DNA from 3 places in the Methylotenera sp. 1P/1 genome. Region 3 is predicted to be linked to each of the others. Evidence: predicted binding sites of a transcription regulator. Region 3 holds the regulator's gene; each other region holds the start of a gene.
What was found. The regulator sigma-54, encoded in region 3, starts transcription at its own class of promoters, with help from an activator protein. The targets are predictions, from matches to a motif close to TGGCACNNTTCCTGCT.
Positions count from the first base shown of each region.

Region 1 (5,546 bases), 330 kb from region 3:
AAGGATTCATGATTAGCCACGATCAACAAACGATCTTCTTTCGGCACGTGTTCTAAGCCATTGACCTTGACGCGAAAGATAATTTTACAAATGCTACGTAGTATTGCTGCCAGCATCTCAACCCCCGTTAAATCTATTCTTTATAGTTCTTGTTGGATGTAATTTAATACATTTTCTATGGCTAACGTGATTTGGCTTTTGTTCACCCAAAAGAACACTTCTTTGCCTATTTTTTCACTGTTAAGCGCACCACTATGCTGTAACGTTTTTAAATGGTGCGTTACCGCGGTTCTGCTTAGCTTGGAATGCTCTGCTATTTGCAAAATATTTAACCGCTCATCTTTATCGAATGCTAACAGAATTCGCTGCCGCTGCTCATCGCCTAACGCAACAAACAAGGCTGAGATAGCTTGCCACTCATTTGGTATGGATTGAATTGTTTTCATCACTATATAATTAGTTATGTAGTGATGTTTGTCAACTATTTTTTATTAAAACAATACGACGACGACTGAATTGTATTCAATGATAATAACGGACGTAAAAAAACGGCCCGCAAGCGAGCCGTTTTTTATATTACTATGACTGACAGATTAAGCGTGATATGCGCGCTCACCGTGTTCTGTTGTGTCTAAACCTTCACGTTCAGCTTCTTCAGATACACGTAAACCGATCAACACATCAACGATTTTCAGTGCGATGAATGATACGACTGCTGATAATACAATCGCGGTCACTACTGCTGTGACTTGTGCAGTCATTTGTGCGCCGAAATCATAAGCAGCCACACCATTTGCAACGTAATCCACAACACCTGCGCCGCCTAATGCTGGGTTTACAAACACACCCGTAGCTAAAGCACCGAAGATACCGCCGATCGCATGCACACCGAATACATCTAACGCATCATCATAACCAAGCATGTATTTCACTTTAGTTACAAAGAAGTAGCAGATTGGTGATACAAGTAAACCGATGATGATTGCACCTACTGGGCCTACGAAACCGCAAGCTGGCGTAATGGCAACCAGACCAGCAACAGCACCAGATGCAGCACCCAACATAGATGGTTTTGATTTACCAAACCACTCAACAAACATCCATGAAAGTGTAGCCGCTGCAGTTGCAATGGTAGTGTTTACCAACGCTAATGCCGCATAACCGTTTGCTTCTAAGTTTGAACCAGCGTTGAAACCGTACCAACCCACCCACAGTAATGATGCACCTACCATCGTTAATGTCAGGCTGTGTGGTGTCATGGCTTCTTTACCGTAACCAATACGTTTACCTAATACGAAGGCAGCCACTAAACCAGCAACACCCGCATTAATGTGCACAACAGTACCACCAGCAAAGTCTAGAGCACCTTTAGCCCACAACCAACCAGCATTAGCTACAACAGTTTCTAAAGAGGCTGCATCAGTGATGGCATCAGGACCGTCCCAGTACCAAACCATGTGTGCCATTGGCAAGTAAGCAAATGTGAACCAAATCACCATGAAAGCTAATACAGCAGAGAACTTCATACGCTCAGCAAATGCACCGATAATCAACGCAGGGGTAATAGCAGCAAACGTTAATTGGAACGCTACGAAGAGGTACTCAGGAATGTACACGCCTTTGCTGAAAGTTGCTCCCAGTGATTCTGGTGTTACACCAGCTAAGAAAGCTTTGCCAAGACCGCCAAAGAATGGGCTACCGCCAGTAAACGCGACACTGTAACCATATACAGTCCACAGCACCGCCATCAGTGAGAAAATCACAAATGTTTGCATGAGTACAGACAGCATATTTTTTTGGCGTACCAAACCGCCGTAGAACAGTGCCAAGCCTGGGATAACCATTAATGTCACCAATATAGTGGCCACGATCATCCATGCACTGTCACCCTTGTTTGGTACTGGTGCAGGTGCTGCTGCGGCTTCAGCTACTGGCGCAGCTTCTTCTGCAGCTGGTGCTGGCACCGCTTCAGCCACAGCCGCTGCTGTATCTGCAACCGCCTCTACTGTAGCAGCAGCCGCTTCAGGCAAATCTTCTGCAAAACTATATGGGGTAGCACCCAGACCAAGCACGGCTACTAATGATAAAACTGAAAGGAATTTTTTCATGTCCATGCCCCTCTTATAATGCATCTGGACCGGTTTCACCGGTACGGATGCGATAAACTTGTTCTAAATTGAACACAAAAATTTTGCCATCACCAATTTTGCCTGTCGCTGCAGATTTTTCAATCGCATCTACAACCTGGTCTAGCATGTCATCTTTAATGGCTACTTCCAGCTTCACTTTCGGCAGAAAGTCCACCACATATTCTGCACCACGGTAAAGCTCAGTATGGCCTTTTTGACGACCAAACCCTTTCACTTCGGTAACGGTGATCCCTTGTACACCAATGTTGGACAAGGCTTCACGCACTTCATCAAGCTTAAATGGCTTGATTATTGCGGACACAAATTTCATGTTTTTCTCCTGTTGGTAGGTTAGTCGGTAAGCCAATTAGTTGCTTGGCTTACCTTTTTGTAATGAAACTTAACTACTTAGAATGTACGGCCTAATGTAAAGACTAAGCGACCATCATTCAAGTCTTTACTTTGTGCTTTAGTAGCAGTGCCTTTACCGTTAAAGCTTGTACCGCCGTAGCCTCTGTCGCTCCAGTAGTCATCGTTACTTGCTTCTACGTAATAAACACCTGCATTCCAACCTTCAGACTTAGCAATGCTGAATGACTTGCTCAAACCAACTTTCCAGTCTGTGTAGTCTGGGTTTGTCTCGTTACTGATAGAGGTACTAGGTAAGTTACCGTTGCCATCAGCGTAAGCCAAGTTCAATTTACCCGCTACGTTCAAATGACCTACGTGACCAATCAATGTTAAACCGCCAAATGGCAATGGATAAGCAGCATTTAACTCAACATACGTAGAACCACTTGTGCCGCCATCCCAGCCTGTTTTTTTCTCAGCGCCAAACCAGTCACCTAAAGTAACGGATACTTTTGCACTTAACCATTTGTAAGATACGCCAAAGTTCGCCTCATAAGTATCCCAACGGCCGCCACGTGGTGTTAATACATCATTTGGGTTAACTGCGTTAGATGCTCTGTATTTTTTCCAGCTACCGCCCGGATAGAAATAACCAATCACGCCAGCTGAATAGCCTAAGCCTTCAACAGCTGAGATAGTACCGCTGTAGCCGCCATATAAATCTAGCTCAACGGTTGCATCTGGGAAAGTGTTAGGTGTTACGTTTGAACCCCAAGCACCTACGAAGAAGCCGCTTGAGTGGGCAATATCAAAACCACCTTGTAATGCTGGTTTATGCCAGTTTTGTGAGATACCACGTGTATAGTAATCAGATACGATACCGATGTTAGAAGTCGCCGTCCATGCAGACTCTGGCTCTGCTGGTGCAGCAGCCGGTGCGGCTTCTGCTGGTGCTTCTTCTGCGTATGCAATGTTAGCCATTGCAAGTGTGCTTAATACAGCGGTTAGTAAAATTGATTTGCGCATTATTCATTCCCCTCGTTACAAAAAATAGATACAACAAAAAAGATACAACATAAACGCTTGAGCAAAACGCATGCCAACAATTAAAATATATAAAAATCATATAGTTATACTAATAATATAAAGCTTTGTATTAATAAATATAATTAATTTATTGATTTATAATAAATATATGCACTATATTGATGCGTATAAGCACATTGCACCGTATATAAACGATGTTAAAATGCATCACATTCAGGAGATAAACCGATGTTAAATTCAGAGCTTTTTCATGATTTGTCTATTAAAATCAAAGAGTTAACTATAAATAGTCCGATTGCCGACCTAGACAAGAACATTCACGCACTAATTCAGGGCGCACTCACCAAAATGGAGCTTATTTCACGCGAAGAGTATGATGTGCAAACAGAAGTACTCAAACAGACGAAAGAGAAGCTGAATGCACTGGAAAAGAAACTGGAATCCATCGAAAATTTGTTGCAAAAAAGTCAAAAATAATCGCGTATGACGCTTGCAGTGTTGTATAGCCGTGCTTTAAATGGCATGGAAGCGCCGGAAGTCGTTGTGGAAGTGCATCTCGCCAACGGGCTGCCGAGCTTTACTATCGTGGGTTTGCCTGAGGCAGAAGTCAAAGAAAGTAAAGATCGGGTGCGGGCCGCCATTCAAACTGCACAATTTGAGTTCCCAGCCAGACGCATCACGGTGAATTTAGCCCCGGCTGACTTACCGAAAGAGAGCGGTCGCTACGATTTGCCTATTGCTCTAGGCATTTTGGCTGCCTCCGGTCAAATTCCTGCAGCGTCTCTCAACCGCTATGAAATTGCCGGAGAACTGGCGTTAACTGGCGAGCTCCGGCCGATTCGCGGCGCACTGGCGATGGCTTACCATATGACGCAACGCAAGCATGATGTACAGCGTGCGTTTATCTTGCCCCAAATAAGTGCACAAGAAGCGAGCCTAGTCAAAGACGCGATTATTTACCCGGCGAAATCGCTGCTAGAGGTATGTGCACACTTGAGCGATCACACCTTGCTGATGCCTCACACCGGAGACGCACCAAATCAAAGCGCCAGCTATCCAGACTTTAATGAGGTAAAAGGGCAGAGTAGGGCCAAGCGTGCGCTAGAAATTGCAGCAGCGGGTGGACATAGCGTGCTGATGAGTGGCCCGCCAGGTACTGGCAAAAGTATGTTGGCCAGCCGCTTTGCCAGCATTTTACCCAGCATGAGCGAGCAAGAGGCGTTAGAAAGTGCAGCTATCCAGTCGCTGAGTGGCCGTTACTCGTTAAAACAATGGAAACAGCGCCCCTATCGTGCGCCGCATCATACTGCCTCTGGCGTCGCACTCGTTGGCGGTGGCGGTATCCCGCGACCGGGAGAAATTAGTCTTGCCCATCATGGCGTATTGTTTTTAGATGAGCTACCTGAGTTTGATCGCAAAGTACTCGAGGTATTGAGAGAGCCACTAGAAAGCGGACACATCACGATTTCGCGCGCGGCGCGGCAAGCAGATTTTCCTGCTAAATTCCAATTGATTGCTGCCATGAACCCGTGCCCGTGTGGTTACCTTGGACACTATCACCATCAGTGCCGCTGTACGCCAGATCAGGTGTCGCGTTACCGTAGCAAGATTTCCGGGCCGTTCATGGACAGGATAGACTTATTGATAGAAGTCCCCGCACTGAAGGAAGATGAAATGATACAGGCTGCAGTGGCTGAGAGCAGCGCTGACATTCGTGTACGCGTAGAACAAGCACGCAATATACAGCTAGCGCGTCAGCAAATACCAAACGCCAGTTTAGGCAGCTTGGACATTGACCAGCATTGTGCTGTGGATGAGGCCGGACTCACGCTATTAAAAACAGCGGTGAATCGCATGGGCTTATCGGCACGGGCGTATCAGCGCATTCTTAAAGTAGCGCGCACCATTGCCGACTTAGCCAATGCGCCAACCATTCAATCTGCGCATATTGCCGAAGCCATTCAATACCGCCGCGTGGACTAACTCAGATGCTAGGGACTTGAGGGTTTAGCGCGCTTC
Region 1 is NZ_ARWC01000001.1:1,842,888-1,848,433, forward strand. Features, by position in the region: gene aas (bifunctional acyl-ACP--phospholipid O-acyltransferase/long-chain-fatty-acid--ACP ligase) at 1-116, opposite strand, end outside; gene A3Q3_RS0108800 (helix-turn-helix transcriptional regulator) at 141-446, opposite strand; gene A3Q3_RS0108805 (ammonium transporter) at 594-2,108, opposite strand; gene glnK (P-II family nitrogen regulator) at 2,122-2,460, opposite strand; gene A3Q3_RS0108815 (TorF family putative porin) at 2,538-3,506, opposite strand; gene A3Q3_RS0108820 (accessory factor UbiK family protein) at 3,756-4,004, shown strand; gene A3Q3_RS0108825 (YifB family Mg chelatase-like AAA ATPase) at 4,011-5,510, shown strand; gene A3Q3_RS0108830 (rhomboid family intramembrane serine protease) at 5,519-5,546, opposite strand, start outside.
Region 1: A3Q3_RS0108815 (TorF family putative porin) is a predicted target of sigma-54. The motif match lies at 3,567-3,582, and genes of this name have one in related genera.

Region 2 (5,546 bases), 1.2 Mb from region 3:
CTGCTGGCGCCATTTGCGCTTGTAATATGGTGGCAAAACGTACCCGTTGTGCATCGGTTGAGGTTTTGTATACCAGCTTGAGTGGCAACTGAATGCCTGCCTCACGCAACAGCTGTTTTGCATACAAAGGGCGATATGCATACGGCGCTAACTGACGGTTACCGGCATAATGCTCGGGCGGTAAAATGGCCTCTGCTAAGCGCGTCTGGTCTACCATCACCTGCCGCACAATCGCTTGCCGATCAATCGCATGTGCCAGCGCTTGCCTCACTTTCAGTTGCTTAAGCACGGGGTCTTGCATATTCAGGCCTAGGTAAGAGAAGTTCGAGCCTACATGTGATTTCACCGTAATATCCGGTTTCGACTTTAAATAGCCCACCAGTTCCGGCGGCAAATCGCCTTGCAGCACATCCACCTCTGCGCGCAGCAACTTGAGCACGCGCACGGTTGGGTCTTTGACTTCTGTGAGTATTATCTGCTGGCCATCTGCCACCCGTGCTAACGTTAAGGCGCTCTGCCAACGGACAAACTTGAGCGGACCGCTCCCAATGGGCGCATGGGCAAAATCATGGTCTTGCGCAATGCCTGTCGCCGGCAAAATACCAATAATGAGCTTCTCAATAAAGTGTGGGTCCGGCTGCTTCAAGTAAAAATGCAATACTTGGTTAGACACCACTGCTATGCGTGCAATATGTTCAAATTCGGCACGATGCGGCGCATCTGGCAAGGTGAGAAAACTAGCATAAGTGGCTTTCACATCATGCGCAGTGAGCAATTGGCCATCATGAAACGCAGATTGATGCTTAAGCGTAAATTGGTAATGCAGCGGGCTGAGTTGTTGCCAACTAGCAAGCGCAGGTACGGCTTTTGAGCTTGCATCAAACTCGACCAAGCGTTCATACAATAAGCGATTCACGCGCTCGGAAGCAGCATCTGTGGCATAACGCGGATCTAAATTCAACGGCGCTTGGGCAATAGCCATCCGTATCGTAGCTGGCGTATTTGCAGGCTGAGTAGGTGTGCACCCCAGCAGAACAAATGATAGGCTAAGTAAATAGGCGAGAAATTTCATCCACGCAATTTTACTTGATATTCATCTCACTCCAGTAAAATCTATTACATCAACACCTTACAAGTGTATGTGTAAACATAATGCTTTAGAGAAACTCGTGCAGCTCTACTTCCATCTGTTTTGCGTATTCTTCTGATGCTTTGATGACATTGGCCAATAACTGATCTGCCTTCACTGGACCCATTGATTCGCAAATGGCCACATAGGAAAAGTTAATGATCTGCCGCATGGTCTCTAGGCTATAACTCAAAGGCAGTGCCGATGCACGCTTGTCTAACCAGTCTCTTAAAAAGGCTTTTCTTAATGCATCTAAATTCAGCTTATCCAATTGATTCAGTATGGCTAAACGCACACTCAGCACCTCTTTTTCGGCCAGCGTGCCCAATAAATGACGGAACAAATGTACAAATACCGTAGTGACATCATCGCAACCATGTACCGCCAGCGGCAAACTGGCCACTTGATGCTCAGCAATATCAAAGGGATCTGGCAGCAAGTCTCGCTCTGGCATATCTAGCGCTTTAAAAATGGAGCTCAAGATATGCGTACGCTGTGAGCGCAGATCTTTATCTTGGCAACATTCTGATAAAAACTCAGTGAATGCAAACTTGGGCTTATCGGAATATTTGACTTGCCACAAATGCATCGCCGCTAGCAGTGCGGCATCATCAAAATATGGCCGCATGCCCGTATAGATGGCTCTGCGCCTCGTTTTTAAATCCATAGCGTATACCTGTATGTCATTGTATTTACCGCTAACACTATCATCACAGTTTCTCTAGCGATTTAAGATTATCTGAAGAATAGGCCGTGGCATGACTAAACTCGGGATAGCCAATCTCGCCATGTTCAGTAATATCCAAACCGCGCTGCTCATGCATCGCACTCACGCGTAATCCTGCTGTTTTTGAAATCAACCAGTACATGCTAAATGCTGTCACAAACACCCACAAAAATGCAGCTGTGATGCCGATGACTTGCACCATGATTTGATGCGGGTTATACATGTTGCCGATTAAGAATAGACCAGCGGCCAAAGTACCCCAAGCTCCGCAAAATCCATGCACCGCCACTGCGCCCACCACGTCGTCTAAGCGCATGCGTTCTAATAGCATTACCCCTAACACAGACAACACGCCGCCAATTGCGCCAGTCAGCACAGCATAGGGAAGCGCCATACTGGCACAGCCGGCAGTTATCGACACCAAGCCTGCAATACTGCCATTGACGGCGTTTGTCATCAGCGCAGGTTTGCGCATTAAATAACTAATGAGCAATGCCCCTACTGCACCCGCTGCACCTGCCATGTGCGTGTTCAATAAAATATGCCCAAGATTTGTGCCTGCCGTGAGGGTACTGCCCCCGTTAAAACCAAACCAGCCAAACCACAACAAAAAGCCACCAATGGTGACATATCCCAAGTTATGGCCCGGCAAATCCCGCACTTCTCCGTTGGCACCAAAGCGTCCTAAGCGTGGGCCAAGCAACATAATCGCAGCCAATGCACACCAACCACCCACAGAATGCACAACAGTGGAGCCTGCAAAATCAATGAATCCCATTTGTTTTAACCAGCCATGATCATTCCATGCCCAGCCGCCATAAATGGGGTAGATCAGCGCGGACATACCGCATGTGCCAATCAAATACGCCACATAATTAGTACGCTCTGCCATGGCACCACTTACAATCGTAGCGGCTGTAGCGGCAAACATTATCTGAAAAAACAATAAGTTAAAGTCCCAATCGGGGGCTCTGGCCAAACCAAATAAATCTGTGCCAACCCAACCTGTGGGGCTGCTGCCAAACATCAGACCATACCCCACCAGCCAAAATAGTAATGAGCCCACACACAAATCCATGTAGTTTTTCATCATCACATTCACCGTATTTTTTGCGCGCGCCATACCGGATTCCAGCAACGCAAATCCGGCCTGCATCAAAAACACCATGGCCCCTGCAATCACCACCCATAGGGTATGAATCACTTTGGCATCCACGGTTTCAGCAACGCTCATCAGAGGAAACAACACACAAACCGCACTTAGCATCAGGGCTAATTTTTTAGATAATGGCATAGGCTCTTCTCAAGATGTATTCATGATTGAAATATCAATCTGCTACAGCAATAAGCGCGCCAACTATCAGCGCACTAGCCACATGGGCGGCCATATGACAAACCAAAACAGTTCACGTATGATGGCTTTGCAATTTTCTATGACAACAAGAGAGGAAGAAGCATATGAACGGAATCATCCAGTTAATAGGTAGAGTGATGTTGGCATTGATTTTTATACTCGCCGGCGTCGGCAAGATTTCAGACCCGGCAGGCACCGCCGGTTATATGCAAGCCATGGGTGTGCCAACCGTGTTGTTATGGCCGACTATCGCGCTAGAACTGCTGGGCGGCTTGGCGATTGCTGTTGGCTTTAAAACCAAATACGCAGCGTTTGCGTTAGCTGGATTCTCGGTAATCGCTGCCGTTATTTTCCACAGCAATTTCGGCGATCAAATACAAACCGTCTTGTTCTTGAAAAATATTGCCATGGCCGGTGGCTTGCTACTGCTAGCAGTGAGTGGAAAAACAGCCTACAGTATAGATAAATAACGATACGTTAAGCTCGCTGGCAGCAAGCAAAAGGCGATGCACCTGCATCGCCTTTTTTACACCCCGCTTGTATTAAGCATCGTTGAGCGTAAACAGCGCAATAGACTCCACATGTGCAGTGTGGGGGAACATATTGATAACCCCTGCCGCAGCCAAGGTATAACCCTTTTCATTGACTAGCACACCTGCATCGCGTGCCAGTGTGGCCGGATTACATGACACATAGACAATACGCTTAGGTGCATTGTCAGCCGTGATTGCTTTGACCAACTCAAACCCACCATCGCGCGGTGGATCCACCAGCCATTTATCAAAACGGCCTAGCTCGGTCAAACTAGCTTCGGTCATTTTGAATAAATCAGCCACGCCAAACTTCACATGTTTAATTTGATTTAACTGTGCACTCTCGTTAGCACGCTCAACCAAATTAGCCAACCCTTCCAAGCCCAATACCTGTGCACCACTACGCGCAATGGGCAAGGTAAAATTGCCAATACCACAGAAGAAATCTGCGATTTTTTCATCGGCCTGTGGTGATAACAACTGCATAGCGCGACGTATCATCACTTGGTTGATTTGCGGGTTGACCTGCGTAAATTCGTTAGGCTTAAACGGATAAGTCAGGCCAAACTCTGGCAGACTATATTGCAGCTGTGCACCAAAGCCATTGCTTGCATGCGCCTCTAATTGAGTCGCATTAGGATAAAATGGCATGATGGTGTCCGGGCCTTTGGTTTGCGTCCAAATCTGCACTTGGTGCGTGTCCGCAAACGCCTTTAGCAGTTGCTCATCTTCACTGGTTAAGCCAGCCATAATGCGGAAAATCAGCACAATGACGGGATGACTGTCTACGGCTTCACCCACCGCCAACTCAATTTGTGGCAATTTATCGCGTAAGCTCAATTGCAAAATCATCTCTTGCAAGGGTTGAATCAATGCCGACACTTCCGGCACCAGCACTTCACAGCTATTCATGTCCGACACAAAGCGCGTGGCTTTTTCATTAAAGCCCACCAGCACGCGTTGTTTTTTCTCTACGTATTTCACACTCAAACGCGCTTTGTGACGATAACCCCAAGTGGGACCATACAACGGAGGCAGCATATTGACTGGTTTTACCTTGCCAATATGTTTGAAGTCATTCTCTAACAAGCGCTGCTTGGCGGCCACTTGCGCGGCAAAATCCAGATGCTGCAATTTACAGCCGCCGCATATCCCAAAGTGCCGACATTGCGGCTTGACACGCTGGTTACTTTGCTTAAACACTTGCACCACATTGGCCACTTCAAACGTGTGTTTTACGTGGTGGGATTGATAGCTGACATGCTCTTGCGGCAAAGCGCCATCAATAAAAATAGTTTTGCCATCCACATGCGCTACACCACGTCCTTCCTGATCGAGCGATTCGATAAATGCAGTTTGGATGGGTTGGGGCGTGGCAGACTGACGGGATTGATTACGGTTTCTTCTCATAGCCGCTATTTTAGCCGATGCGCGCGCAGAATAGACACTCTCATATTGATTAAACCTGTTAAAGCTAGCATTCACGCCATTATTGAGCTTGGTTAGTGCAAACGAGCTATTGCGGCATATCCCCCAAATGGGTAATGTGCGTACTTATTCGTCATAGCTATTTTGGGGCGCACCATGAAAACCAGAGCGCGGAAACAAACTAAAAACAACCGTTTAAAATATGCATTATTCGCCATGCTAGGATTGATATCGCTGCTAGCTTATGCTATGCAATCCAAACCAAACCAAGCGATGGAAAATGAGTCCACTGTAAAGTCGGGGCATGGTATTGGCATCCCATCTATTCAAGCAGCAGAAGCCCATACGCCATTTATTCAACGCTGGGAAAAAGCT
Region 2 is NZ_ARWC01000001.1:944,684-950,229, forward strand. Features, by position in the region: gene A3Q3_RS0104495 (ABC transporter substrate-binding protein) at 1-982, opposite strand, end outside; gene A3Q3_RS0104500 (hypothetical protein) at 1,158-1,796, opposite strand; gene A3Q3_RS0104505 (ammonium transporter) at 1,840-3,150, opposite strand; gene A3Q3_RS0104510 (DoxX family protein) at 3,315-3,680, shown strand; gene rlmD (23S rRNA (uracil(1939)-C(5))-methyltransferase RlmD) at 3,753-5,153, opposite strand; gene A3Q3_RS0104520 (hypothetical protein) at 5,328-5,546, shown strand, end outside.
Region 2: A3Q3_RS0104505 (ammonium transporter) is a predicted target of sigma-54. The motif match lies at 3,197-3,212, and genes of this name have one in related genera.

Region 3 (5,546 bases):
CTAAATATTGCTGAATATCGCCTAACATATCAACCACCATGCGTTCTTTTTCAAGAAATGCCTGAATTGGTTTATCTTTTCCGGTCAGTGGTCTTAATTCCGGATCGTAATGCGGATTGGGTAAGCTGCGTACGTCAAACACAAAATCCGCATCCAGCGGAATGCCGTGCTTAAACCCAAATGAAACAAACAGCACCACCACACTATTGTTGATGTCGCTGTTGGGCTCGGCAATCCAATCACGGATATGGTTGCGTAGCGCATTGGCACTTAAGCTGCTGGTGTCGATATGGTGACCCAAACTGGCGAGGCCCGCCAATAACTCACGTTCTTCCAGAATGCTTTCTGCAAGCGTTGCTTTTTCATTGCTGAGAGGGTGTTTGCGTCTGGTTTCAGAAAAGCGCTTTACCAAGCTTTCTAAGGTGGAGTCTAAATACAAGACGCTGACGTCGATGCCCTCGGATTTCAACTGTGTAATGGCGTTGGGTAACGCTTTTAATGCGGCGCTGCGGCTATCAATGCTGATCGCCACTTTCACTTTCTTGTTGGCTTTGCGCAGGCTGTCAGTATCTAAATGTTGCGCGATTTGTGGCAGCAAGGTTGCAGGTAAATTATCAATGCAATAAAACCCGCTGTCTTCGAGCACGCGCAAAGCGATGGTTTTGCCGGAGCCAGATAGCCCAGTGACAATAATCAGTTGCATTTATGATTTCTTGCTTTCTTTTAGCATGATTTGCTTTTGACGCTTGGTAAATTGCTGCGTTGCATTAATACCGCGTAATAATAGCATGTGATTGCGCACGGCTACCTCCACCAAAACCGCAATGTTGCGGCCTGCCGCAATGGGAATCACCACTTTGCTGATATCTACTTCCAATACGCGCTCATACTGTGTTTTAGCATTTAGGCGGTCTAGCGCAAGTGGGTTAAGCGTATCAGCCAATTCCAATTGAATCATCAAATCTAAGGGCTTGGTAGGCTTGACTGCATTATCGCCAAATAATGCCCGAATATTGAGTATGCCTAAACCGCGTACTTCTAAAAAGTCTTGCAACAGTTCTGGGCAGCGACCTTCTACCCGCTCTGGGGAAATACGATAAAAATCTACAATGTCATCGGCCACTAAGCGATGCCCGCGCGAGATCAATTCGAGCGCTAACTCGCTCTTACCAATGGCAGCATTGCCTTTAATCAGTACACCAAAGCCTTGCACCTCCATAAACACGCCGTGCAAGCTGGTCGATTCTGCGGTCGCAATGGCCAAATAGTGGCCGAGCAACTCCATCAACTGTGGGCTGGGCAGGGGGGAGGTGAACAGCGGAGTTTGCGAGCGATCAGCCGCTTTTAATAATTCCTCTGGCGCTTTTTCGCCATTGGCCACTATCACGGCGGCAAGGTCAGTCGCAAATAAATTACTGACCGCCTGTTGCATGGCAATTATGCTGAGATTGTGTAAATAGTCCATCTCAGCACAGCCTAATACCTGTACCCGGTTAGGGTGCACAAAATTTAAGTGGCCAACAAGTGCTAGGGATGGTTTGGTAACAGTACCGGAGGTGAGTATTTTATTGCCGCCTTCAAGCCCTGCTACCCATTGTAGTTTGAGCTTGCGGCGGATTTGTGTGAATAGCTCGTCAACGTTAATTTGAGCCATAGATTAAAGAAAGATTAATTAGGAAGCTGGTGTTGGTCAACATTCTGATGTTTCACAGCACCATTGGTTTTGTGATGATCGCCATGTTTCTCTTTGTGTTTTACCACTTGACGGTCCAGTTTGTCCGTCAGCATATCAATGGCGCTATACATATTCTCATCGGCACAAGCAGCGTGTAGATCGTTGCCTGGTACATGCAGTGTAGCCTCAACCTTTTGGGCGAGCTTTTCTACAGACATCGTAACCTTTACATCAATCACATGATCGAAGTGATTGCTGATTCGCGTGAGTTTACTTTGCACGTACTCACGTAACGCAGGTGTAATTTCTAAGTGATGCCCAGTTAATTGTAAATTCATGACTTGCTCCTTTTTGAAATTGCTCCAAGAAGAAAAAGCATCTCGGAACAATTTCAGTTTACTACTTTGGCGTTGGCTTGCAACTATCCAATTGCACTATTCGGTAAGAAAATTTCCTGTATGGGAATTTAGTTGAGGGAAACTTGCGCTAAATCAAATCGTTAGCGTGACCCTACAGTGATTTCCTCAAATTTGCAGGCGGGATATTGAGCGATTCACGATATTTGGCAATGGTACGGCGTGCCACCACAATGCCTTGGTTGGCCAGCGTATCCGTAATTTGATTGTCGGAAAGCGGTTTTCTGGGGTTTTCTTCGGCCACCATCTGTTTAATCAACGCACGAATCGCAGTGGCAGAACACGTGCCGCCCACATCAGTCGCTACCGAGCTACCAAAGAAATATTTAAGCTCATATACACCACGTGGAGTGAGCATATACTTATGCGTAGTCACGCGTGAAATGGTGGATTCATGCAATTCTAACTCTTCAGCAATCTCGCGCAGCACCAATGGGCGCATGGCAATATCACCATGCTCAAAAAAGTTGCGTTGTCTATCTACAATAGCTTGCGAAACGCGCAAAATAGTAGAGAAGCGCTGCTGAATGTTTTTAATCATCCATTTGGCTTCTTGCATTTGGCTCTGTAAATATTGCCCGGAATTTTCGCGGTTGCGTTTTAAAATATCCGCATATAGTTGGTTAATACGTAATTTTGGAATAACGCCATCATTCAGTGTGGCGACCCAAATGCCTTTGATCTTCTTCACAATCACATCATGTTGAATGTAATGATCGTGCGACAAAGTCACAAATTGGCTACCCGGTTTTGGGTTTTGTTGTTTGATAAGCGTCTGCGCGCCTTTTAAGGTAGCTTCATCGCAACTCAGTAGTTTGCGCAGCTTGCCAAAATCTTTGTTAGCCAATACCGGTAAATGGTCTTGAATAATGGCGATGGCTTGTTTCAGGTAGGGCGTGTCTGCATCTAGTGCATTGAGTTGCAAATACAGGCACTCTTGCAAGTTACGTGCACCTACGCCAATAGGATCCAAGTTTTGAATCAGCTTGAGCACCGTTTCAAGCTCAAGCATATCAATTTCAAGCTCGAGCGGCAGGCTATCTGCCAGCTCATCTAGCGACTGCTCAAAGTAACCATCATCATTGATACAATCAATCATAATAGAGACCAGCGTTTGGTCACGTTCAGACAGCGGCACTAATTTCAGTTGACCCACAAGGTGATCGCGCAGGCTGATGCTAACGGTGTCTTGTCTGGTAAAGTCGCCGTCATCATCGTCCGAATTGTTTTGGCGTCCACCTTCATCCCAGTTGCTGGTGCTGCCGTACTCATCAAATTCATCTTCAAACTCAGGTGCTGAGAACTCTTCTGAAGTGGGCGCTAACTCATCGTCACGTTCAGCCGTGCTCTCAGCAGGCGCGCTAATTTCAGAGGTGGTGGCGTTATCAAATACATTGGCATCTTGCTCTTGCTCAGAAGCTTCGCTAGAGGCCTGGCTGTTATCAGCGCTGGGGGCTTCTGCACTGCCGCCACCATCGTCATCACCATCGACTAACTCCAACAATGGGTTGTCTTGTAAGATGGTTTCTAGCTCTTGGTTGAGCTCCAGTGTAGACAGCTGCAATAACCGGATGGATTGTTGCAGCTGCGGGGTGAGCGCTAAGTTTTGAGAGATGCGGAGTTGTAAGTTTTGTTTCATAGCATTCAAAGTGGTTAAAGTCTAAAGTCCCGGCCTAAATACACTTCGCGTACGGCTTCATCTTTTACAATTTCATCTGGGCTACCTGAGGCAAATACAGTCCCATCGTTCACAATATAGGCACGATCACAAATGCCTAAAGTCTCACGCACATTGTGGTCTGTAATGAGAATGCCAATATTTTTACTGCTTAAAAAGCGGATAATTTTCTGAATATCCAGTACCGCAATCGGGTCAATCCCGGCAAATGGTTCATCTAACAAAATAAAGCTTGGGTTGGTGGCTAGGCAACGTGCAATTTCTACACGTCTGCGTTCACCGCCAGACAAGCTGACGGCCATGCTGTTGCGAATATGCACAATGTGCAGTTCTTGCAATAGAGATTCTAATTGTGCCTCGCGCTCTTCTTCGGTTAGGTCTTGCAGCTCTAGCACCGCCATGATGTTCTCAGTGACGGTCATTTTTCTGAAAATAGAAGGTTCTTGCGGCAAATAAGACAGCCCCATGCGCGCACGGCTATGGATAGGCAGGCGGCTTAAATCTTTGTTGTTCAGCAAAATCCGGCCAGCATCTAACGGCACTAATCCTACCATCATATAAAAGCTGGTGGTTTTGCCGGCGCCATTGGGGCCAAGTAAGCCGATGATTTCACCGCTTTGGATGTTTAACGAAATATCTTGCACTACGGTACGCGTGCTATACGATTTTCTTAAATTTTCGACGATTAATTCACTCATAAATACTCAATACTATTGATTCTCTTCTTTAGGTTGCAACCCAAGCTGAAGTGTCTTGTTGAGTCTTAAGTTATTCACTGGTACTGTGTTCGTGCTATTTTTTGCAGGGGCCGTGGCCGCAGGTTGTTTGTTTTTGGGTTGAATAATGGCTTTAACACGCCCAGTATTGCCGCCTTCGGTGTTGGATTTTACCCCGCCAATCACTTCTGCATATTCGGCATTGGCGTCGTAACTAATAAAATCACCATGCACAATGTCTTCGCCACGCTTGACCCAGGCTTTGGTATAAAGCTGTACTTTGTCCATACGGCCATCGTACTCAATACGTTGCGCACTGCCTTCCATGTATTCATCTTTGCCCTCACGTTTTTGTTTAAACGTGGTGGGGTTACCGGTGGATGTGCTGTGCTGAAAGCCCTCTTTGTCTTCGCGTACCACTAGTTTATCGGCATGGATGATCAATGTGCCTTGGGTCAAAATCACGTTGCCGGTATAGGTGCTGGTTTTTTTTGCATCATTCACAGTGACTGTATCCGCTTCCAACTCAATGGGCTTATCGCGGTCTGCCGCCTCTGACCAAGCCTGTAAAGGCAGGCACAGTAAGCCAAGTAAATATGCGCTGGTGTAAATACGTTTCAACATTGAATCTCCCTACGGTTTCTTATTCACACCCGCTGGTTTGGTACGTGCGGTGCTGGTTTTACTATTCGTTTTGCTGTTAATACGTTTGTCGATATTCGGCTTAACTGCTTGGTTTGGCTTAACTGCTTGGTTTGGCTTTGCCAAGGGGTTGTTTTTTGGCACAGGCCGTTCATAGTGCACGCGTACTTTATTCAGTAAAGTCATGGTTTGGTTTTTTTTATCAAACACCATGCCTACTGCAGTGACTTTGGTTTTAGGCGCCTGCGTAATCACGACCGGACTTTGCGTGGTGGCTAAATCCTTGTCCGGTTCTATGGTTAATTTTTCTGTAGTGAGTTGCATTTCGCCTTTGTCTGCTGTGGCTTGGCGCACTACTTTTACATTGTCTACAAACTCTACAGTTTCACCGTTACTGGAGACATACCCGCGCAAGCCCT
Region 3 is NZ_ARWC01000001.1:2,171,377-2,176,922, forward strand. Features, by position in the region: gene rapZ (RNase adapter RapZ) at 1-703, opposite strand, end outside; gene hprK (HPr(Ser) kinase/phosphatase) at 704-1,654, opposite strand; gene hpf (ribosome hibernation-promoting factor, HPF/YfiA family) at 1,669-2,013, opposite strand; gene A3Q3_RS0110445 (RNA polymerase factor sigma-54) at 2,186-3,730, opposite strand; gene lptB (LPS export ABC transporter ATP-binding protein) at 3,745-4,467, opposite strand; gene lptA (lipopolysaccharide transport periplasmic protein LptA) at 4,480-5,109, opposite strand; gene lptC (LPS export ABC transporter periplasmic protein LptC) at 5,119-5,546, opposite strand, start outside.